Linked DNA regions of Saccharophagus degradans 2-40. The protein of the gene in region 1 binds, or shares a complex with, the protein of each later gene. Links are inferred from orthologs where the notes say so. Each region holds a gene or a part of one and is shown on either strand. Other genes may lie near its edges. The genes, in order: SDE_RS03995 and pabB.

Evidence for each region.
Region 2: the proteins of SDE_RS03995 (region 1) and pabB are in contact, whole or in part, in a solved structure (PDB 8RP0), measured with the Escherichia coli proteins. The link is inferred for Saccharophagus degradans 2-40 from one-to-one orthologs.

Annotation. Positions count from the first base shown.
Region 1 is NC_007912.1:967,809-979,860, forward strand. Bases 3,063-5,991 are described here. They hold SDE_RS03995 (aminodeoxychorismate/anthranilate synthase component II), read left to right. Parts: upstream 3,063-4,202; coding sequence 4,203-4,781; downstream 4,782-5,991. Other genes in these bases: SDE_RS03990 (DUF1631 domain-containing protein), read right to left, coding at 3,063-3,649; trpD (anthranilate phosphoribosyltransferase), read left to right, coding at 4,824-5,849; trpC (indole-3-glycerol phosphate synthase TrpC), read left to right, coding at 5,938-5,991. Outside these bases: XrtA/PEP-CTERM system histidine kinase PrsK, read right to left, coding at 1-1,095; more of SDE_RS03990, read right to left, coding at 1,358-3,062; more of trpC, read left to right, coding at 5,992-6,735; cAMP-activated global transcriptional regulator CRP, read right to left, coding at 6,828-7,463; SDE_RS04015 (OsmC family protein), read left to right, coding at 7,826-8,248; SDE_RS04020 (RMD1 family protein), read right to left, coding at 8,320-9,126; coq7 (2-polyprenyl-3-methyl-6-methoxy-1,4-benzoquinone monooxygenase), read right to left, coding at 9,276-9,926; SDE_RS04030 (AAA family ATPase), read left to right, coding at 10,114-11,607; pepN (aminopeptidase N), read right to left, coding at 11,775-12,052. UniProt on the Escherichia coli protein: Part of a heterodimeric complex that catalyzes the two-step biosynthesis of 4-amino-4-deoxychorismate (ADC), a precursor of p-aminobenzoate (PABA) and tetrahydrofolate.
Region 2 is NC_007912.1:2,130,970-2,143,026, forward strand. Bases 6,322-9,255 are described here. They hold pabB (aminodeoxychorismate synthase component I), read right to left. Parts: upstream 8,489-9,255; coding sequence 7,154-8,488; downstream 6,322-7,153. Other genes in these bases: thrH (bifunctional phosphoserine phosphatase/homoserine phosphotransferase ThrH), read left to right, coding at 6,484-7,101; SDE_RS08750 (Rieske (2Fe-2S) protein), read left to right, coding at 9,233-9,255. Also shown: SDE_RS08705 (D-cysteine desulfhydrase family protein), read left to right, coding at 1-698; SDE_RS08710 (alanine/glycine:cation symporter family protein), read left to right, coding at 764-2,122; SDE_RS08715 (5'-nucleotidase), read left to right, coding at 2,125-3,039; SDE_RS08720 (sulfite exporter TauE/SafE family protein), read right to left, coding at 3,082-3,867; HTH-type transcriptional regulator CysB, read left to right, coding at 4,059-5,033; SDE_RS08730 (hypothetical protein), read right to left, coding at 5,150-5,485; SDE_RS08735 (phosphoadenylyl-sulfate reductase), read right to left, coding at 5,497-6,222; more of SDE_RS08750, read left to right, coding at 9,256-9,547; SDE_RS08755 (GNAT family N-acetyltransferase), read right to left, coding at 9,568-10,530; SDE_RS08760 (cupin domain-containing protein), read right to left, coding at 10,626-11,777; purB (adenylosuccinate lyase), read right to left, coding at 11,841-12,057. UniProt on the Escherichia coli protein: Part of a heterodimeric complex that catalyzes the two-step biosynthesis of 4-amino-4-deoxychorismate (ADC), a precursor of p-aminobenzoate (PABA) and tetrahydrofolate.

The DNA.
Region 1 (12,052 bases):
GAATGTTTCCGATACGTCGGCAATATGAATATTTACTTGGCGTGTGGGCACCATGACTTTACCGCGCTTTAGCCACAGGGCTCCGCCGCTACATTTGAAAAGGTCGGCAAGTACAATAATGGCGCGGGCGTGGGTTTCGCCAATAGAGGTGGGCTGCGAGAGTTGGTCAATAAGTCGCAACCACTCAGAGCGATAGTCGTACTTATGGGTAAATAAGTGTTTGTTAATTAATACGTTAAGGTTCTCTCGCGCATGCTTGGAGGCGAATACAAACAGTAGGCTGCCCAAGCCGCAAACCATTAATACGGTGTAAATAACGGTTCCCCAGTCACCACCGTACAGCCGCACGTAGTAACCGCCTATGGCCAAAATTGTCAGCAGGGCGCCTGCGAGCGTAAGCGAAGTTGAATAAAAAACGACTGGGCGAGAAAAGGTAAGTTTTGCCGATTGCATGCGCGGCTGATTGAGGGTCATCACTCCTATAGCCATAAATACACTTGTAGCAATAGATACAGCTGCGCGCGCTTGCCATAGGTCTGCATCTGGGTGACCCAGCACCAAGTGCTGGGCGAACAAATACGCGTCAAAGATAAATATTATGGCGAGGTTTAGGCATATTAATTTGACAAGCCGATAATCGGAAACATTTCTGTACAGTTGTTCAACACTTAATAGGCCGACAACGCTTAGCAGTATGCCTTGCCAGATAACCACGCCCGCAATAATTGCTGGGTCGAAGTCTGAGGTAAGTGCGAAGGCGGATGCGGAAAAGGTAGCTATGCTCACGCCCCAGATAAAAATGGTGTATACGCGTGGCAGTGAGGATTGGGTATAGCGCAGCGTGGCAAAGGTGAGGGCGAATATCCAGCTTATGTAGTGAGCAGCTTCTGCAACAAGTAGTGTGTTTACGCTAAGCGTACCTACTTTACCTGCCGACGCCAAAATAGCCAGCCAGCCGGTTTGAACTATAGCGGCAATAATGAATGCAATATGCAGTTTAGATTTAACGGCTTGATATACACACGTGGCGGTAAAGGCTAAAGACAAGACGCATGCACATAAAAAGGCTGTTTGAGTTACGCTGCTAAATTCCATTAATCTCCGGGGTTGCCCGACCTATACTTTTATTTTTAATTGAGGCTTACCATCTGAGCGTTAATTTGCGAACGATGGGGCGTGGATGTTGTTGCGCCTATTATGGCAGATAACGAACTAGAATAAATGTGAAGCGTGGAAAACTAATGAGTGGCAATTTGCTTGTTGTGGGGTGAAGTGCGGTGCTCGACTGTTTGTATGGGGCAGGCTGCAATAACTCATACATGGTGCAGAGCTATTGCAGGGGTGATAATGGTGTATGTTATGCGGCTTGCTTTAAGCGCGAAACCACAGACTCCATCACTCTTTCAAAAATCGGGCGCACATCCAAGGTTTTGGCTTTGTTAAATTGCATATCGTACGCAAACTGGCGGCGGCTTTTTTCAAGCGCTTTTAGGCCAAGTCTGTTTACAAATATGTAAGAGTCCGAATCGAGTTTGGCGCTTAGTTTGCAGCGCAACTGGCGACCGGTTTCTTCATCAAAATAATTTAACCAAGTGCCTTCTGGGATGTTTTTGGCAATTTGATAGTATTTGCTAGAAAGCTCTTGGTATTTAGACTGTTGACGCTCGAGTGCCGACATGTCTTCCCAGGCTTTTTCTTCGTTAGCGGTTTTGCCAAGCGTAATTCTTTGCTGTTCATCCAGAGTGCGGTAGTGAAGTTTTTCTGCTGGCGCAGAATCTAAAGCGACAACCGCGCGCTCGATTTCTGCAATTTTCTGCTGCCTTGTATCTTCAGCATCAATTGCTGCGGCAAGGCCCGTTTCTATGCGTTGCAAAATATCTGGTTGTAGGCGCGTTTTGCGTTGGCGCGAGCGCTCATCGGTATGCTGTTTACACAACCAAATTACATCGGCGACTAACTGTTCCATTTCTATCCAGTCGCTGCTGCCTTGCCCATGCTTTAAGTAGGTAATGATAAGAACTTGTAGCCAAGTATTAGTTAAAAAGCTGCTAACAACATCGGGTAGCGTGGCATCGCGCATTTTGTCATAAAGCGCGCCTTGCGCCGCTGCGCGAGCAAGTTTGATTCTATTTTTACCCGCTTCAGCCTGGGTGGTGCGTTTTTCTACCACGCGTGCACGCGAGGCTTCTTTTTTAACCATTTCTTCAATATCGTTATTCACCTCAGTGAACACGCAGGTATCTACTTTGAAAAGTCGGTTAACTGTTTGTACGCCATCAACAATTTTGCGGTAGAGCGGGTCTCGCTCTAGCGGTTTAGATTCGTCTAAGCCTAGGCCCGCTTCGGTAATGGTGTTGATAAGCTTGCGCGCGGGATGTTCGGAATCTGTTAAAAAGTTTTGATCGCGCAAAGCAACTTTTAATACGGGAATCTGTAACCGGCAAATAAGCGACTGGATGGCGATTGGTAAATTATCGTCTTCCAAAATGTTGTCGAAAAACATTGCAACCAAATTAATAACATCTTCAGATGTTTGGTCGAGTGCTTGTGGCGCCTTGGGGTCGCGTTTGGAAAGCAGCTGATTTACAACGTCCGATACTACATTGGTGGGTTTGCGGGTTGTGAGTTGCCTATCTATTACTGGCTGCGATTTAGTTAGCAGCGCAGATAGCTCCATGGCGGCCATAGCGGGGCCAGGGTTGGATGAGTACAGATAATAGGTGTAGTTACTACCGCTGTTTTGGCCGGTAGTGGCAAACATATTGGCTTGCGACGCGCGTGCAGCGGACATTAATGTGTTGAGTGAATTAATGTCTAGAGTAAAGTTTATTTGTGGCGCAGATGCGCGCTGTGCTTCTGCATTTGCATGTTGTTGGGCTTGGGGGTTGGCTTCGGGCGCTTCAGGTTGCGCGCTGGCAGAGTGGCCCCCTGATTCGCCTTTATTTAAGTTGCGAGGTACTTTGGGCAATATGCCAGAGTCGATAAGCACTTGGTTCGCATCGGTGTATATATGGCCTAACTGTTTAAGTACGTGTTTTTCAAAAAGCTTAAACAGAATTAAGCGAATTTTGATACCAACGTTAAGCTGCTTTAAGCACGCGCTAATGAAAGCCTGACCAACTTGCTGCGGGTCTAGCGGGTTGGTGTTTTCGTTTACTGTAACTTGCAGTAATAAGTGGTCGAGACGAATGGCAAGCTCATAGAGCTCTTCTTTGTATATTTCGCGGGTGCGGCCGGTCATATTGTTGAGCGCAAGCTCGATTTCTAAATCGTCGCCTTCAACAATTGAGAGGCTGCCAGATGTGATGTCGCCGTCGGTACGGTTGAGCTTGGCTTGAGATTGACCGGTTACAAGGTCATTAAATTCGTTAGTGAGCGCGCGCAAAAATTCGTTGGCTACGCCTTGTTTCTTTATGCGTATTTCACGCATTGATTCGAAGTAAAGGTTTTCTTCGTTGTTGGTAGAGGCTCTTTTCGAAAGATCATAAAACAAATCGTCCGCTGCCGAAAACATATGGTCGAGCAGCTGCACTGCGTTGTCGAGCGCAATGTTTTGTATGTGGTCTAGTACGCGCGGAGGGGCGACGCGTGGTCGCGCGCTGCTGCGCTGCACTTCATGAATACCAGGCCTTTGGTTATTGGGAGCCATTTTAAAACCTTAATAAATTTAGCTATGCGTGCTTGTTGTGCCTTTTGGGCTCAGCGTATTCTCCCGCTGCAAGCAAGCGTTCCATTAGATACAGGTTGTATACGCAAGATTCATTCCGGCGGGGCCGGCCTGCGTCACCTCGCATTGCTTATGTGATGCGTGTCACTTTTTGCCTGTATATCCATTCAAAAGAGGACTTTCCATCATTGGCTCCAAAAGGTAGTGGTAGGGGGAATATTGTTTTAAATCAATGAGTTACCGTGTTTTGTTGCCGGAGGCCTCATGTGAAAGTCTCGAGTGGGGATTATACCCTTTTATTTCGCAAAATTTGCAGTTGAGACGTGTTACCGGTGAGTATTTTATCGGAGTGTTAATTTATTCGACAGTGAGCCGCCGTCTGTCGGCTATATTAAGGCGATAATCAGTACAGTCTTGATTGTTATTTTTGCGTGGTTTGCTTGTGTGCACCAACACGGGCGTTCGCTAAATTTGGCCTTCACTTATATAATGCTTGGCCTTACTCATTCTATTACGCCCATTTGGATTGCTAGCCATGCTGTTGATGATCGATAACTACGATTCGTTTACCTATAACGTAGTGCAATATCTTGCCGAACTAAAAGCCGATGTGCTTGTAGTGCGCAACGACGAATTAACGGTAGAGCAAATTAAAGCCAAGCAGCCGGAGCGCATTGTTATCTCCCCTGGGCCTTGTACCCCCAACGAAGCAGGGGTATCGGTTGAGGTTATTAAACAGTTCGCCGGTGTGGTGCCTATTTTAGGTATTTGCTTGGGCCACCAAAGTATTGGCCAAGCATTTGGTGGCGACATAATACGCGCACGCCAAGTTATGCACGGTAAAACCAGCCCTATGTATCATGCAAATGTAGGGGTATTTGAGGGCCTGTCTAACCCATTTACCGCTACGCGTTACCACTCGTTGGTTATCGATAAAAATACTCTGCCTGAGTGTTTAGAGGTGACCGCGTGGACGCAAGATGAGGCGGGCAATATCGATGAAATTATGGGCGTGCGCCACAAAGAGTTGGCGATTGAAGGGGTGCAGTTTCACCCAGAATCAATTCTTAGCGAGCACGGCCACCAACTATTAAAGAATTTTTTAGAGCGCTAATGCCGCCTACAGCATGTATAAAAATAACGCGAGGGAGCAATAATGAACATTAAAGATGCACTGGCCTTGGTTGTAAACGGCAAGGATTTATCGGTTGAGCAAATGACCGATGTGATGCGTGAGGTGATGACCGGTAAGGCAACCGACGCGCAAAGAGGTGCGTTTTTAGTTGCGCTGCGCATTAAGAGCGAAACCCTAGATGAAATTACCGGTGCGGCTAAAGTTATGCGCGAGCTGGCCACAAAAGTTGTGGTGAATGCCGATAACCTAGTGGATACCTGCGGTACCGGCGGCGACGGCGCGAATCTTTTTAATGTGTCCACCGCCTCGGCTTTTGTGGTGGCGGCAGCGGGTGGCCATGTGGCGAAGCACGGCAACCGATCTGTTTCTAGCTCTACCGGCAGTGCCGATGTGCTTGAGGCGGCAGGTGTGAACTTGCAAATGCCCGCAGATCAAGTGGCCCGTGCCATCGAAACCATTGGCGTGGGGTTTATGTTTGCCCCAGCTCATCACAGTGCTATGAAGCACGCAATTGGCCCCCGTAAAGAGTTAGGCTTGCGCACCATATTTAACATGCTTGGCCCAATGACCAACCCTGCTGGGGTTAAGAATCAGGTTATAGGTGTGTTTACCAAGGCGCTGTGCCGGCCAATGGCTGAAGTATTGGGTAGATTGGGCAGTGAGCACGTATTAGTGGTGCACAGTGAAGATGGTTTAGATGAGCTGAGTATTGCTGCGCCTTCCCACGTTGCTGAATACCACAAAGGTAACGTTACCGAATACACCTTGTCGCCTGCTGATGTGGGCATTGAAATGCAAAGCCTAGAGGGCTTGGGCGTAGCTACCGCAGAAGAGTCGCTAGCGCTTATTAACGGGGCTTTTGCTGGCAGTGATGAACCCGCAGCCCAAAAAGCGGCGGCGATAATTGCACTTAATGCCGGTGCGGCTATTTATGTGTCTGGCTTGGCGACTAGTTTTAAAGATGGTGTTGCCATGGCGGAGGATGCTTTAGCCACTGGAGCTGCGCGTGAAAAATTAAAAGAGCTAGTGGAATTCTCTGCGCTGTAGGGCGCAAGCGCGGGCTTAGTTAAAATGGTGGCTTAGTTAAAAAAGCAAAAGCGAAAAGATAAAAGTAAACAGCAGAGATTATAACGGTATGACAGATACACCCACGGTATTAAAGAAAATTATTGCGCGTAAATGGGAAGAAATTGCCGAGCGCAAAGCGGTGGTGTCTGCCGAGCTGTTGCGCGAACAAGCGCTGGCTCAGCCTGCTTGTCGCGGCTTTGTTGCGTCGATTGAATCGCGTTTGAGTAAAGGCGAGTCGGCGGTGATTGCTGAAATTAAAAAGGCGTCGCCCAGCAAAGGGGTGATTCGCGAAGATTTTAACCCTGCGGAATTGGCGCGCAGCTACGAGCAGGGCGGTGCGGCCTGTTTGTCGGTTTTAACCGATGTGGACTTCTTTCAGGGGGCGGATGCCTACCTGCAGCAAGCGCGTGCAGCGGTTTCTCTACCGGTTATTCGCAAAGACTTTATTGTGGATAGCTATCAGCTGCTCGAAGCGCGTGCCATGGGCGCAGATTGCGTGTTGCTGATAGTGTCGGCCCTTAGCTTTGAAAAGCTACTAGAGCTAAATGAGCAAGCGTTGGCGCTGGGTTTGGATGTTTTGGTGGAAGTGCACGACGCGGTGGAATTAGAGCAAGCGCTGCAACTACCTAACAAGTTAGTGGGCATTAACAACCGCAACCTGCACACCTTTGATGTTACCTTGCAAACTACGTTCGATTTGTTGCCAGCCATCCCAAGCGATAAGGTAGTGGTAACAGAAAGCGGTATATTTACCGGAGAGGATGTTGCATCTATGCGCGAGCAGGGTGTGAACACCTTCTTAGTGGGGGAGTCTTTTATGCGCGCAGACGAACCTGGTGAAAAGTTGCGAGAACTGTTCTTTTAAGGCAGCGACCTAAGAGGGGGGACTAATAAGGGCAGTGTGGGGGCTGCCTCTTGGCAGAGCCCTGTGACACTGCCTGCAAGGCGGGGGTGGTTTTAGCGTGTGCCGTAAACCACCATGGTTTTACCTTTTACTGATACGAGGCCTTGGTCTTCGAGCGTTTTAAGTACGCGCCCTACCATTTCTCTCGAGCAGCCAACTATCCGTCCAATTTCTTGGCGTGTAATTTTAATTTGCATGCCGTCGGGGTGGGTCATGGCATCAGGCTCTTTACACAGGTCTAGCAAGGTTCTTGCTACACGGCCTGTTACATCTAAGAACGCTAAGTCGCCCACTTTACGCGTAGTGTTGCGCAGGCGGCGCGCCATTTGAGTGCCAAGTGCAAACAGGAACTCTGGGTGAGCTTCGGATACTTCCTGGAACTTTGAATAGGAGATTTCAGCTATTTCACATTCTGATTTGGCGCGAACCCATGCACTGCGTGCATCTGTTTCGTCAAATAAACCCATCTCACCAAAAAAATCACCGTCGTTGAGATAGGCGACAATCATTTCCCGCCCTTCTTCGTCTTCAATTAATACAGTAACCGACCCTTTAATAATGTAATAGAGTGAATCACTCTTGTCGCCAGCGTAAATTAAAGTACTTTTAGCGGGGTAACGACGCCGGTGGCAGTGGCTTAAAAACTCGTCCACATTTTGTATGTGAGGTGTGAGAGACACAGCAACCAATGGGGTACCCTCTGTTTCTTCTTAATAGTTTAAATTGTGTTGTTATAGCTCGCATTGATATTGCAGGCCAGTATTTAACATGATTTGTAGCTTGCGAAAGTGCAACGCCCAACGAGTATACCCTCTAGACGTCGAAAAACCGACACTTTCTAATGCATTAGTATAGCGCGTACTGCGGTATATTGAAGTAGCACACACTTTAAACCCTTAATTATAGCGGGCTTCGGGCATAAGCAAAGGTTTAAGCTTTGTGGTAGTCTGCGTTTTTCTCCGCAAGGGGTACGCTTTCTCGCTGGCGTGAGGTTAGAGATATTGGTGTATTATGTTACTTTTGGCGCCAAATTGTTAATGAGGTTAGATACATGCAAGCAACGGTAAAATGGGTAGACGGCAAAATGTTTCTTGGCGAATCCGGCAGCGGTCACACCGTTGTAATGGATGGCCCGCCCGACCATGGCGGTCGCAATATGGGCGTGCGCCCTATGGAAATGATTCTGTTGGGCTTAGGTGGTTGTGCCTCATTCGATGTTATTAGTATTCTTGAAAAAACACGTCAAAAGGTGTCCGATTGCCGCGTGGAGCTTTCAGCTGAGCGAGCAGAAGGCGTGCCCTCACCGTTTACTAAAATTCATTTAAAGTTTGTTGTAACAGGCGTTGCTTTAAAAGAAGTGCAGGTTAAAAAAGCAGTAGAGCTATCGGCAGAAAAATACTGTTCAGCTTCTATTATGCTAGGGGCCGCGGGTGTAGAGCTTACGCACAGTTTTGAGGTGGTCGAGGCAGCTTAATACTCGATGAGCGCTAGAACATCTTTCCCGCTAAAGCCCGCAGTTAAACGCGGGCTTTTTTGTGGCCGCGCCTAAAATAGCTTAAGTAAGTCGTGGCCGAGAAAAATAACAATTTCAACTGCAATTAACGCGATGATTATGCACTCTAAAAAGGACGAGTGGTGATGCTTTTGTTCGTCGCCTAGCATTGAAAGCAGAGCACCTAGGGTATCTATTTTTTGTTGAATTAGCGCTAATCTCGGCGGCAGTTCAAGGTAGCGCGATATGCTTTGGTAGTAGCTTTCAAGTTCGGGGTATTCCCAAAAAAACTCTGGCACGTCGAGTAAATCAAACTTTAAAATAATATCGCTCTTTGCTTTAAACAGCTGCCCGCGCAATTTGGCAATTTTTTTAGACGACATTTTAATGGTGCCATACTGCACAAGCTGGTCTGCAATTATGTCGTTTTCATTCAGTAGAGCGAGCACGCGCGACTCAAAACTGGCAAGTTTGCAGCTTTGCGCAATACCGTGGCTAACGGCCAAAAGGGTAAGCGGCTCGTTATTATCCATGTAGATATGATCTTCGTGGATACGGAACGTGTCGGAAGTGCTAAACGAAAACTGGTCGCTTTCTGCTTTGTCGAGTGGGTCTATTGCAAATGGCAGTAGCCAGTCGAATTGATCTAGGCAGGCTTCGGGTGAATCGCTAACGGGCTCACGGGGGTTGGACCATTCGACAACGGTGCCGTAATCGAAAATAAAAAGTGTGCCGGCTAAGCGGTTAACTACCCAGCAGTCTTTATAGCGCTTGGAATAATTCTCGTCGGATAGTTGCCTGCGCAACGCAGGCAGGTCGAATTTCTTCGCCAAACATTGGCCAATTATACGGTGAGTCATGGAAGTGCTTCCAATCAAGCGTGAAAAGGCCTAGGCAATAGGGCTGGGCCTAGGGGCTAACAATATAGAGAAACAGTCGCGGTGAGTGCTTGTCTATATTGTTGGGCTTGAGTGGGCGCAAAGCCTAAATGCTAGGCTAAGAGGGTGCGCTATATGTGGAAGCTGGTCTCTGTCATTACTTTAGACATTACGGTCATGCCCATTTTTACCGGTTTAGGAAAATTGTAACCACCTGCGGCGAGGGCCGTTTGCGCGTGCTTAGCTTCATCAATAAGCATTTGCTCTACAATAACGCGAGATGCTGCATCCTGCTGTGGTAGGCGTGCTAGGTGCTCTTGTAGATGCTTGCACACTTGATCTTCGGTGGCGGCTACAAACCCCAAGCTTACCTTATCGCTTATTAACCCTGCCGCCGCACCAATAGAAAACGAAAGCGTATACCAAACGGGGTTTAAAAAGCTGGTGTGGCTGCCTAGGGCTTTTACGCGCTCTTCACACCATGCTAGGTGATCTTGCTCTTCGTCTGCGGCGTTGTTCATTTCTTGGCGTATTTCAGGCAGTTTGGCGGTTAGGGCCTGGCCTTGGTATAGCGCTTGGGCACACACTTCGCCCGTGTGGTTTACGCGCATTAACGACGCCGACAAGCGCTTTTCTGCATCGCTTAGTTCGCCGCATTCTGCTTTGGGGCTGGGGCGGGAATGGGGTTTGGTGTCGGGCGATAAGGCTCGCAGTGCTTTATCTACTTCACCTACCAGCTTGTCGATAAAGCTAAGGTTTCTAGATGCGGCAGCATGGGTCATTGGGGGTGGCCTTTTCGATTAGGTGTAGTGAACTTGGTTGTACAATTTTAGCCCTGTAAGTGTACGACGCGCACTTTTAAAAGCAATCGTTAAAACAATATTTTTTGATATGGCACAATAGAGGGCTCTGGCTAACCCCAGACCCTATTAAATTTTATTTCACGCTGATTATCAGGGCCGAAACTGCATGAATAACCATGATTTAAAACTGGTGCTTAACTCGAATGTCGCGCTTGTTGTAATAGAAACCTACGACGAGTCACGGGCGTTAGAGCTGCTTAAAAACTATTTTCGCTCTACCAATATGCCGGTTTATAAGTGGTCCATTACCGAAGGGGTAAATGAGTTGGGCTATGGTTTGCAGCCCAGAGCCACCAATAATAACTGCGAGCCACAGGAAGCCTTGGCGCATATCAAGTCGCACAGCCGCGCAAGTGCGTTTATTTTGTGCGATTTTCACCCGTGGATAGAAGATGCCAAAATAACGCGTCAGCTAAAGGATATTGCCCTTAGCCATATGTCGTCGAGTTACGGTTCGGCCAAGCATAAACTTATATTTATTAGCCATAAGTTTAGCCTGCCGCCCGAGCTAACCCGCTATGCCGCCTGCGTTAGCCTTTCTATGCCTACCGATGAAGAGATTCTGGCCATTATTCGCGACGAGGCGCGTCTGTGGGCTAGCGAGAAGGGCGCCCTGCGAATTAAAACCGACAATGTCACCCTTAAAAAACTGGTTTCAAACTTGCGCGGTTTGCCTCACCAAGATGTGCGCAGGCTCGCTCACGGTGCTATCGCCGACGATGGCGCTATCACCGAAGCCGATTTACCGGAGGTTACCAAGGCGAAGTTTGCGCTAATGGAAATGGATGGCGTATTGCATTTTGAGTACAGCACAGCGCATATGAAAGACGTAGCGGGCCTAGAGAACCTAAAGGGCTGGTTACTAGATAGGCAGCACGCGTTAAAGCAAGCGGACGAAAGCAGCTCGTTAGATAGACCTAAGGGCGTGTTGCTGTTTGGTGTGCAGGGTGGGGGTAAGAGTTTGGCCGCCAAGGCTATTGCCGGCGTATGGGGCTTGCCTTTGTTGCGCTTAGATATGGCGAGTTTGTTTAACAAGTTTGTGGGCGAAACCGAACGCAACCTGCGCGATGCACTCAAGCTAGCCGATTTAATGTCCCCTTGTGTGTTGTGGATAGACGAGCTAGAAAAAGGCATGGCGTCTGGGGAAAGCGATTCCGGTACCCCCAAGCGTTTGCTTGGTACCTTGCTTACTTGGATGGCGGAGCGCAAAAGCCAAGTTTTTATGGTGGCCACCAGCAACGATATTAGTCAATTGCCGCCAGAGCTAATGCGCAAAGGGCGCTTTGATGAAATATTCTTTGTGGATTTGCCCAGTGCCGAAGTGCGCGAGGCGATATTCGCTATTCACCTAAATAAGCGAGGCCACGAAGCGGCAAAGTTTAATTTAAAGTATTTGGCTCAGTTGGCAGAAGGGTTTACCGGTGCCGAAATTGAGCAGGCGGTGGTATCTGCTATTTATGCGGCTATGGCTGCAAATGCCCAACTACAGCCGCGCAATATCGAGAAGGCTATTCAAAATACGCAGCCGCTATCGGTTGTTATGGCAGAGAAAATGGCAGAGCTTCGCCACTGGGCGCAGCAGCGTGCGGTTTTTGCTTAGCGGTTGTTGGTTGCTTTAACTGCTCAATTTGGCTGCCCAGTTTGGTTATCCGTTTTAGCTGTGTGCTGATAAGAGTAAGTAAAGGTAATAATAAATAGATTAGCCACAAAAAAGCCCTGCTAATGGATGTTAGCAGGGCTTTTTATTCGGCAATTACACCTTTGCATTTACAGTTGTTTGCCAATCGCTACGCAGCGTTCATCTTCTTGCTTGCTTATGCGCAACTGTTTGTTTAGCACTGGGTTAAGGTTGCTGTATTTTTCTATCGCTTTTTCTAGCTGTGCAATACTTGCCTCGGTGCAGGTGGTGGGCAGCAATGCTTTGCTGTAACGCGCTAAAAATCGCTCGTCCTTGGCGCGGGCCAAATCTGGTAAAGCTTGTATTAGCTTATCTGAATATTGCTCTAGCAACTCAGTTTGGTTTGCTGGGAACAAGTTCTCCATTA
Region 2 (12,057 bases), 1.2 Mb from region 1 along the record:
GCAGTGCTGCCGATGGCAACCTACTGCTAGATGACCTTGCAGGTGCTCAGATATCTCAATATTCAGTTGCAGACTATTCCAAAAATCTAACATCGTTATTCTCCCATTGGCAGAACCATTACGCGCAGCAGGGGCGCAAGGCGTGGTGTATTCCTACTGGGGCAAGCGATGAAATAGGTATTTGGGGGTATATTGATGCGTTTGCTGAGCTAGAAGCTCAGTTGGCAGAGCGAGATATTAACCCTGATTTGGTGGTATGCGCCACAGGTTCGGGCGGGACACAGGCTGGATTAAGTTTAGGGGCCCACATATTGGGGAGTAAAGCAAAGGTTGTGGGTATGGCTGTGTGCGACTCAGAGGCTTACTTTGAGCGCAAAGCTAAACAAGATATAACCCTGTGGCAGCAAAAGTACGGGCAGGCAGCTGGAATATCTGCTCAGCAAGCTACTCAGGTACAAATAAATACTATCGATAAATATATTGGCCCAGGATATGCAAAAGCCTACCCTGAGTTGCTGGAGCGTATTCGCTGGTTGGCAGCCACCGAAGGGGTGGTGCTAGACCCCGTTTACACAGGCAAAGCATTTTATGGGTTGGTGCAAGAAATTAAATCGGGGCGCTGGGCAAATATGAAAGACATTGTATTTGTACACACTGGGGGGATTTTTGGCCTTTTCCCCTATAGAGATGAATTTTAGCTACACCAGAAAAGTGTGAATTTGTATAAATAAAAATAAGCCGGATAAAAATTTAGGGTGGGTAAATGGAACTGTTATTGTCTGTGTTGAACACAGTAAGTGGCTGGGTATGGGGCGTACCCACCTTAGCGCTGATTTTGCTGGTGGGTATATGGCTTACCGTCATTATTCGCGGGGTGTCTATTACCCGCATACCATTTGCGTTTGTGCAGCTAATAAGGGGGCGGTCGGCGAATGGAGAGGGTACGGTAGCGCCTTTTTCCGCGCTGATGATGTCGCTTTCGGCAACTATTGGTACCGGTAATATTGCTGGGGTGGCTACTGCCATTGGTCTAGGCGGCCCTGGGGCGTTGTTTTGGATGTGGTGCAGCGCGCTGTTTGGCATGGCAACAAAATATGCCGAGGCCGTGTGTGCGGTGCACTATCGCGAAAAAAACGCTGAGGGTAAGCACGTTGGCGGCCCGATGTATTACATCAAAAATGGTTTAGGCAAGCGCTGGTTGTGGCTGGCTGCCTGCTTTGCATTTTTTGGCTCGATTGCAGGCTTTGGTATCGGCAACATGGTGCAGGCTAACTCGGTGGCAGATTCGCTCGCCGACGCATTTGGTGTGAACCGTGTAATTACTGCATTCGTGCTTATGATTTTAGTCGGGGCGGTTATCTGGGGCGGCGTAACTCGTATTGCAACGGTTGCTAAAAAGCTGGTGCCGTTAATGGCGCTTTCTTATTTGGTGGCAGGGGTAATTGTACTGGGTGCTAACTTCGCTGAAATTCCCGCTGCAATTGCTTTAGTGTTTAAAAGTGCTTTTAGCCCAGTGGCGGCGCAAGGTGGTTTTGCAGGTGCCGCTGTTGCGCTGGCTATTGAAAAAGGTATTGCGCGCGGTGTGTTTTCTAACGAAGCCGGCTTAGGTAGTGCACCTATTGCACACGCGGCAGCGGCAACTGATAGCCCGGTGCGTCAAGGCACAATTGCTATGTTAGGTACTTTTATCGATACGTTGATTGTGTGCTCAATTACAGGGCTGGCGATAATTGTTAGCGGTGTATGGGCAGGCACAGAGCAGGGGGCGGCAATGTCACAGGCTGCGTTTAACAGTGTATTGCCATACGGCGACAAAATTGTCTCTGTGGCGTTGGTATTGTTTGCTTTCACCACAATAATAGGGTGGAGCTACTACGGCGAGCGCTGCGTAGAATATTTGTTTGGGCGGGGCGCCATACGTGTTTTCCGTTACGCTTGGGTTATGGCTATTCCGGTTGGGGTTATGCTTAAGCTTGAAGTGGTTTGGATCATTGCGGATATTCTAAACGGGTTAATGGCACTGCCAAACTTAGTCGCCCTGTTGTTGCTTTCTGGGGTGGTAGCAAAACTCACGCGTGAATTTTACGCGTCTAATAAAGTTGAAAAGGCTGCGGATAAATAAATATGGCTAATAATGTTGGCAATAAGCTCGTTATCGCGATCTCGTCGCGAGCGCTGTTCAATTTAGATGAGAGCCATCAAGTTTTTATTAACGAGGGGTTAGAGGCCTACTCAAAGTATCAAATTGAACACGAAGATACGCCTTTAGAGCCTGGTGACGCATTTCCTATGGTGCAAAAGCTATTGGCCATTAACGAGATGCTCGATGGGGAGCCGCGTGTAGATGTGATTTTGCTCTCGCGTAACAGTGCCGATACTGGCTTGCGAGTGTTTAACTCAATAAATCACTATAAATTAAAAATTGCGCGCGCGGCATTTACTGGTGGGGAAAGCCCTTACCGTTATATTGCTCCGTTTAGCAGCCATTTGTTTTTATCGACCGATGCCGATGATGTGCGCAACGCACTAGATAACGGCGTTGCGGCGGCCACCTTGTTAACTGCAAAGCGCGACCCATCCCAGCAGGACCAATTGCGTTTTGCGTTTGACGGCGATGCCGTTATTTTTTCTGATGAAGCCGAGCAGGTGTATAAGCAAGATGGTTTGGATGCGTTTACCAAAAGCGAGATAGCTTCTGCGCGCACCCCGTTGAGTGGCGGGCCTTTTAAATCGTTCTTGGCGGCGCTACAGGGCTTGCAGCAGGAGTTTAAAGGTGGAGAGTGCCCCATACGCACGGCACTGGTTACCGCCCGCTCAGCGCCTGCACACGAGCGCGTTATTCGAACCCTGCGCGCGTGGGATATCCGCATCGACGAGTCGCTATTTTTGGGCGGTTTAGATAAGGGGCAATTTTTGAAGGCCTACGGCGCAGATGTGTTTTTTGATGATCAGCAAAGTCACTGCCAATCGGCAAAAGATCACGTTGCTACAGGCCATGTACCCCATGGTGTAGCGAATAAGTTACTACTTGATAAATAATGGGTTAAAAAAGCAGTAAAGCCAAAAGCTAAAAAATAAAAACTAGTGGCCAGCACCGGCAAAGAAGGCGAATTTAATTCCAATAATAATAAGTAGCGAGGCCAAAATTGGCTGCAAAATGGAATTAGGTACTTTGGCTGCGGCTTTTGAGCCGAGGTGTACGGCGGGGAGCGAGCCAATAAGCAAGCCGCCGAGTAATTTGAAATCAATATTGTCGTTAAAAAAGTGCCCAATGCCGGCTATTAAGGTAAGGGGAACTGCGTGGGCGATATCTGTTCCAACTACGTGTAAAGCAGGCAGGCGCGGGTAGAGGGTGAGTAACAAGGCGGCACAAAAGGCGCCGGCGCCTACCGACGATAGAGTTACAAATACGCCAAGTGCTATACCGGCAAAAAATGTAATACTTTTGGAGTGTTTGTGCACCCAGCCAACGCTGAGTTCGGTTGCGGAGGTTTCACCCTGTAGGCGCTGCTTTAAAAATACTACAACGCCCGTAAGAATTAGCATGACGCCAAGAATATTAGACAGCCTTGGGCCGTAGTCGAAATCCCAAGTATTTAGAATATAACTTGTTATTAGGGAGGCGGGCAGGCTGCCAGCTGCTAGCATTAATACTATCTGCCAGCGAATTGTGCCTTGCCGGTGATGCGCGTGCATTGCGCCGGTTTTGGTTGCCGCGGCATAGAGAAGATCGGTGCCAATGGCTATTTTTTCAGGCACGCCAGAAAGTATAAGCAGAGGAGTCATTAATGAGCCGCCACCTACACCGGTCAGACCAACGGCTAAACCGACACCAGCGCCTGCAAAAATATAAAAAAGGATGTCCATATAATGGGAAATTGTGTGATCCGCTGCTAAATTACAATTAGAGTTGGCAAATATAGCTATTTATAACTATTCTTCAAAAGAATATTTTCATATATTTTTATAATCAAATGTGTGGTTGTACATAAATTAGACAATAGGCGTGCAAAATCACACACCCGATAATAATGGTGTGATCGCCAAGCGGAGGGCATATGAAACTGCAGCAGTTACGTTACATTTGGGAAGTCGCTCATCACGAGCTAAACGTATCGGCTACGGCACAGAGCTTGTACACATCGCAACCTGGAATTAGTAAGCAGATCCGGTTGCTAGAAGATGAGCTAGGTGTAGAAATTTTTTCGCGCAGCGGCAAGCATTTAACGCGCATTACTCCTGCCGGGGAGGCAATACTTCGTACTGCGGGCGAGATACTGCGTAAAGTAGAGAGCATTAAGCAGGTTGCGCAGGAATTCAGCAACGAGCGTAAAGGCAGCCTATCTATTGCTACTACGCATACCCAGGCGCGCTACGCTTTACCGCCTGTAATAGGTAAGTTTATTCAAAACTACCCTGATGTTTCGCTGCATATGAATCAGGGTACGCCGATGCAAATTTCTGAAATGGCTGCAGACGGCACCGTAGATTTTGCTATCGCCACTGAGGCAATGGAGCTATTTAGCGATTTAATTATGTTGCCTTGCTACAAGTGGAACCGCTGTATTCTTGTTCCTAAGGGGCACCCACTAACGCAGTTATCGATGCTTAGCTTGGAAGATGTAGCTAAACACCCGCTGGTAACCTATGTATTTGGGTTCACCGGCCGCTCGCGCCTAGATGAAGCATTTTTGGAGCATGGTTTAGCGCCTAAGGTAGTCTTTACCGCGGCAGATGCCGATGTAATTAAAACCTATGTACGCTTGGGCTTGGGCATAGGTATTGTGGCTAAAATGGCCTACAACGAGCAGGAAGACAGTGATTTGGTGGCGCTGGATGCTAGTCACTTGTTCCGTGCTAGCACTACCAAAATAGGTTTCCGCAGGGGCACATTCTTACGCGGCTTTATGTATGAGTTTATAGAGGCGTTTGCGCCGCACCTTACTAAAGAGGTGGTAAACGAGGCATTTAACCGTCATTCCAAGCTTGAATTGGATGAGCTGTTCTCTAATATCGAATTGCCTGAATATTAGGGCGAGAAAAATTAAAAAGGCCAGTAAGAGGTAACTCTTGCTGGCCTTTTTGCGTTTTGGGTAGCGGCGATTACTTGAAACCGCGTATTAATATAGAGGCTGCTACAAAAAAAATACTATAGAAAATCTAGGTCTTGGTTATCGGCCATAATTTCTTTTAGCTCGTCTGTTTCCTCGGTTTTTTGATCGAGAACTTCTTTCACGAACTTCATGTATACGGTGTAGATTACTGGCTCTTGGCCTTCATTTTCGACAATGAAAAATGGGGCGCGATCCACCGAGTATTGCTTAGCTAACACCATGCCTTCACTTGTTTCGTCGCGCTCATCGGCAACTAATACTTGATCGATGCGCACCATTTGGCCGCTTTGCTCAAGTTTATTTAATACATCGCCACATTTTTTACAGGGCGACCCATCTGCAAGTATCTTTTTTACTAAAGTAATTTTCATCGCTGTCGCTCCTATTTTTTAACGTTAGTGGCGTGTAAACCGCATTCTTTCTTGGTGGCTTCTTCCCACCACCAGCGGCCTTCACGCTCATGCTGGCCAGGGCCCGTTGGGCGTGTGCAGGGTTCGCAGCCTATAGAGACAAAGCCTCGATCGTGCAGGCTGTTGTATGGTACGCCTTCAGAGCGAATGTAATCCCAAACCTGTTGTGATGTCCAATTAACCAAGGGGTTAAATTTGGTTAGGGTGTCTCCTGGGCGTGCAAAAACACGATCGTTTTGGATTACCGGAATAGAGGCGCGTGTGCCAGGGCTCTGATCTTTGCGCTGGCCCGTAACCCAAGCGTCTACTTCCAATAGTTTTTTGCGCAGAGGGCCTACTTTGCGTATGCCACAGCATTCTTGGTGATTGTCTTCGAAAAAGCTAAAAAGGCCTTTTTCCGCCACAAGCTTCTGTACTGCGGCAGAATCTGGAAACAACACGTCGAGCTTAATATCGTAGTGTTTGCGTACTTGCTCAATAAATTGGTAGGTCTCTGCATGTAATCTGCCAGTATCTAAACAAAACACCTGAACGCCGGGTTTTATTTTAGAAGCCATATCAACTAGTACAACATCTTCTGCACCGCTAAACGATATTGCGAGGTTGTCGTTTTCGGCAAGCGCGTAAGCGAGTATTTCTTGCGGTGAAGCTTGTTGCAGCTTCGCATCAATATCGGTGAAGTCGATGGTGTTGCTCATTTGTTGATCAGCCTTTGTGGGACAGTTTTGAAAGGTTGGCAAGAATACCAGACGCAAGGGCGGTTTAAAAATAGTGGAAGGTTATACTTATATACCTAAATGCTAGATTGCGCTAAAAAAGGGCAATTACGCCTGCGTATTGGCTATTTTGTTGGCTAAATTGTCGATCATGTTTGCATCGAATGGGGGAAAGCGTTAGATTGGCGGCCCATAAATCCCGCTATTGGGAACAGATATTAACTTAGCTGTGAGGAACAGAAAGTGGAACTAGCATGTTTGGATCTTGAAGGTGTATTGATTCCCGAAATTTGGATTAAATTCGCCGAAAAAACGGGGATTGAAGCCTTAAAAGCCACTACGCGAGACATTTCTTGCTACGACGAGCTGATGACTATGCGTCTTAACGAGCTAGACAAGGCAGGTTTAGGCTTAAACGAGATTCAAGAGGTTATTGCCACGCTTTCACCTTTAGAGGGCGCGCAAGAGTTCATCAACTGGCTGCGCGAGCGCTTTCAGGTAGTTATTTTATCTGACACCTTCTATGAATTTGCCGCTCCGCTAATGGCTCAACTTGGCTACCCAACGCTGTTGTGTCACAAGCTTACCGTAAGCGAAACTGGCAAGATTGTTGGTTATAACATTCGTCAGGCGAACCCTAAGCGTCAGTCTATTGTGGCCTTTAAGTCTTTGTACTATCGCACAATTGCTGCTGGTGACTCATACAACGATACCACCATGCTTGCCGAAGCCGACGCAGGTATATTGTTCCACGCTCCAGATAACGTTATTGCTGAGTTCCCACAATTCCCAGCGGTACACACTTTTGAAGATTTAAAGAAAGAGTTCATTAAAGCGAGTAACAGAGATTTAACGCTTTAATTTTTTAGACTGTGAGTACAAGGCGCCCTAGGCTAAGTCTACGGCGCCTTTTTTATTTGAGAATGGCTAAAAACTTATCTATTTTTTGAATGCTTTCGTCAAATTCGGCGCTAGCGTCCGAGTCCGCGACTATCCCGCCACCGCCACAACAGTAAATTGTGTTGTTATCCAAAAGTGCAGTTCGAATAGCTATATTTGAGTCTAAATCGCCGTGCGCGCTGAGGTAGAAAATACTGCCGCAATAGATATGTCGCGCATGGGGTTCGAGTTGATTAATAATTTCCATCGAGCGTTTTTTTGGGGCGCCGGTAATTGACCCGCCAGGGAAGCAATCACTTAAAAAATTTAATGCAGATACCCCAGTTTTTACTTTGCCTGTAACGGTGCTTACCAGATGGTGCACATTGGCATAACTTTCTAAGTCGAACAGTTTAGTGGTTTTAACCGAATGTGGTTCGCAGTTTTTACTGAAGTCATTGCGTAGTAAATCTACAATCATTAAGTTTTCTGCACGGTTTTTTTCGCTTAGTAATAACTCATTAGCGAGTTGTTCATCTGCTTGTGGTGTATCGCCACGTGCAGCAGTGCCTTTTATGGGTTGAGTTATTGCTGCGTTGTTTTTTACCGATACAAATTTTTCTGGTGAAACACTCAGAATATTTACAGTTGGAAACATCAAGCAGGCGGAGTAGGGGCTGGGTACCGCCTGACGCATTTTGATGTAAGCATTCAGTGGGTGGCCGGTGTAATTGGCAGAAAATTGCTGCGAGTAATTCACCTGATAGGCGTCACCGGCTGAAATGTAATCTTGTATGGTTGCAATGGCCGTTAAATAATCTTGCGCTTTAGTGGTAGCGTTCCACTTATCAATAACAAAAGGCGGGCGCTGTTTGGCTTGTTCAGCCTGTGCACAAGCACTTAGGCGAGCGTGCAAGTGCTGTACTTTTTGCAGGGGCCAGTTTGGGTGGGTAATCAAATAACTCTGTTTTAAGTGGTGATCTTGCACAACCGCCCAATCGTAGATACCCACCTCGGCAACGGGGTTGTTATGTGTGCAAGGCAGTTTGTATTGGTCGTGTTGGAACTCGTAATTCAAATACCCTATGGCACCACCAATAAAGGGAATATCCAACCCCTGTGGCGCACTTACCGTTGTGAAGTGGTGCGCGAGAGATTCTTCTACTTCTTTTAAGAACTGAGCAGAAGGGCTTGAATGCGTGGCCGATAGAACTGCTACTGGGTTGGCCGAAATAATGTCGTACCGGCCGTAATTAGATAATGGTTTGCCGCTATCTAACCAAACAGGCACACGCTCGTCTGCGAGCTCACTGAAAAATGGCAGGCTAGAGGGTAGGTAGGGTAAGGCTGACAATTGTACTTCTGGCATTCACGTTATCTGAACTGAATTGAAGCGCCATTTTACGGACTTTACCTTCTAATTGCTACGCGCCTGATAGCTGGGTTTCGCTTGGGAGGCTTAACTGCGCGGCTTTCGGTATACCTCCATTCCGGTATAGTATTGTGGATTTTATTCAAAGTGAGGGGTTCATTTTGTTGGAATCTTTTTAAAGAACTTACTGTTGGATGCCCTGATTTGGCGTGCTTTAACCCTTGTGGTTACTAGCTTATTATTGCCGAGGATTTAGTTGGGTAAGAGCAAGTTTGTCTAATTTGGGTTTGCAACCTGTGAAAACGAGTTGCTGTATGCAATTTACGTCACGCTACAATAGTTATATGGAAGAGGTGGTTGTTGCCTTTTTCTTTCAGCTGAAACGTAGCAACAGGATATTGGCGTTCTGAAGTCAAATAGAGAGAAACTATTTTTGCCTGCTGTATTGGGGGCTACGATGCTGATAGTTGACGTGTGCTGTCGAGACGCTGGTTTAAAAATAAGCATGAACTGAAGTTCCAATTCCATTGCTTGCGGTTGGGCAATCTATTCAGCTGGCTGAAAAAAGCCACGCCTGATCAAATACACTCTATTCAAGCATTAAAATATAGTGTGTACGCTTGATTCAATGAGCAAAAGACTGTAAACATGGAGTTTAGCTGGCAGGATTAACGTGTGTTTTATAAATTGGTTTTGCAAATTAGTATTTAGTTTGTCAATTCTGCAAAATTGGAGGTGGATGTGGCATTTGTAGCGTTAGAAAAACTCAGTGTTTTACAAGAAGGCTATAAAAAAGCATTTAAAGTAAATGGGGTAGACCTGCTGCTTATTCACCATGATGATCAAACAGTATTGATTGAAAATCGCTGCCCGCATATGGATGTGCCCTTGGTAACGGGCACGCTAATATACCCCTCTGCAATTCGTTGTCGTGCGCATGGTATCGAGTTCAATCTTAAAACGGGGGAAGCTGGTGGGCCATTGGCGGGCACGCTCGACTGCCTTAAAAAATACCCTTTAGCTTATGAGGGAAATCAGGTGGGGGTTGATCTTTAGCGCTACGGCTGTTTTGCCAATTAAAGACTAAGCCGCTGTAGGTTTGGGTCTGTTTCACTTTGTTTTTGCCAAATGTAGTCAAACTCTTCTATACGGTTTTTAACTTCTAGTTGGTCGTTTAGGTTTAAAAAGCCCTTTAATGCATCTTCGTTGTTAAAAAAGATTATTTGTTTTCTATCTGCCGTAATGCAAGCTGTTTCTGTTGGGTCCACGGTTCTTGCGGTAATACGCACTTGAATTTTAGACGGTAGCCTTTGTGCTAGCTCTATAAGTGGGTGGCGCTTACTATGGAGTGGGCGGCTATTTTGCAACAATACTTTTATTTCGCTGTTGCGGTTGTGGCGAGCTATTTGCGAAAGCTTCTCAATAAATTGGCTGTCGCTATATAAGCTGTGATCTAACTTACTGCTATAAATACGCACCTCTTTGCGGGCGTTTGCAATGCACAGTAACAGCGCGTTTAGCGCATTTTCTCTATCTTCAAATCGTAAAACCGAGTTATCAAATAGTTTTAGAGCATTATTCTGTGTGGCGGCACCTTCGGTGAATAGCGAAAACCGCATGCTCTTATGTTCTATACCTGCATCGAGAAATACATCGCCATATTCACAAAACCCCAATTTTTGATAAAAGCCTAATGCAGAGAGCTGTGCGTGAAGGAATAGGGTGTTGATCCGGTTCGTTTCCCACGCGTGCTTTGCAATGTGACGAAGTAATTGTTGGCCGAACCCTTGGTTGCGGTATTCTGTTAATATTGCAAATCGCCCAATTTGGCCAGATGCGAGCAGGCGGGCGCAGCCTATTGGTTTATTGTTTAGGTAAACAATAAAGTGTTGTGCGTGCTCATCTTCGGTGTCCCACTCTTCGTGCTCTGCAACGCCTTGTTCTTCTATAAATACGGTTCGGCGAATCGAACTCAAAATACTGCTGGCTTCTTGCCAATTAACAGTTTGTACTTTTAGGGTTTGATGGTTGTTAAGCATAGAAAGTGTCCTGTTCCTTTCTTGTCTTTATTGGCTGCTTTTTATCTGTCTTATTTCTTTTGTTTGCCTGAATTTACGAAAGCGCGGAATTTAGTTTAGGTTAAGCTAACAAGTAAATATTGTTGGGCGAGGGTATCTAATATTAATTTGTCGGTTTCGCTGCAGCTTAGCCAATCTATTGGCAGGTAGTTGCTTAGGGCGTTTGCCAGCTCTAGCGAGCCAGAATACACTTCGCCATTAATAAATATGTACGCTTCGCTGTTAGAGTCTGCTCGGTAAAACGTTGCTCGCGCAAATGGTGAAAGCGTAAATGGCGTATTCGCCATTTCTTCTGGTTCGATGGTGTTTTCCGCTTCGTCTACCATGCCTGGATTAAGTTGGGTCATACTTTTGCCTAGCCATTGGGCCAAGGCTTGCTCGTCTTGCATGTAAGTTTGCAGTATGTGTTTTAACTGCTCGATAGCATCGCCTGTTATTTCGCCGGCATTTTTATTCGCCGTTAAAAATTGGTCTTGGTAGCGGTTATCTTCCTCAATTTTAGAAGCCACTTCTTGTGAAAAATCTAAAACTATATCTTGGTGGCTTGGGGCGCGAAAGCCTACCGAGTAAGTAATAGATTCGCCTACCGCTGTGCCCCAGTGAGCCAAACCTGGCGGCACGTACAAAATATCACCTGGGTTTAAAACCCAGTCTTCTTGTACATCAAACTCTGTTAGTACTTTCATGGGCGCATTGGCAAGCATTGGGCTTTTGCTGGTGCACTGTTGCCCCAATCGCCAACGCCGCTGGCCGTGACCTTGCAATAAAAATACGTCGTAATAGTCGAAATGAGGGCCTACACCGCCTTTGTCTGGAGCATAGCTAATCATTACGTCGTCTAGGCGCCAATTGGGAATAAAGCGAAATAGGTTTAGTAGCTGGTTCACTTCGGGAGATAATTGATCGACGTGTTGTACCAGTAAAGACCAATAATTCTCGGGAAGTGTTTCGAAAATATCTTCTGGTAATGGCCCGTGGGTTACGTTCCATTCGCTGTTAAACGGTGAGCTTTGTGGTGTTTCGGTAATTAAGCGAGAAATTACATCGTCTTCTAAGCAAAGCCCTGCCAGCTCATCTGCACTTAATGGGCTTTCAAAGTTGGGTAGGGCTTGGCGAATAAGTAGTGGCTTTTTTTGCCAGTAGTCCCGCAAAAACGTTTCTATTGGCATGTCACCAAGGTGGGTAAATGGCCGGAGAGTTTGGGTCATTGTCGCCACCTTAGTGTTAGCGCTATTTAAAATATGTAAAAACTTATTTTGTGAGGGGTAAGTCTAGGCCATGCGATCTTTAATGGCATTTGCTTGCGCCACCGCGTTACCAATATAGGTAGCGGGTGTTAAAGCCATAAGTTCTTGTTTGGCTTGTTCTGGTATTTCTAACGTTTGCACAAAACCTTGGATAACTTCTTGGTTAATGCTTTGGCCGCGGGTAAGTTCTTTTAACTTCTCGTAGGGCTTTTCGATGCCGTAGCGACGCATAACGGTTTGG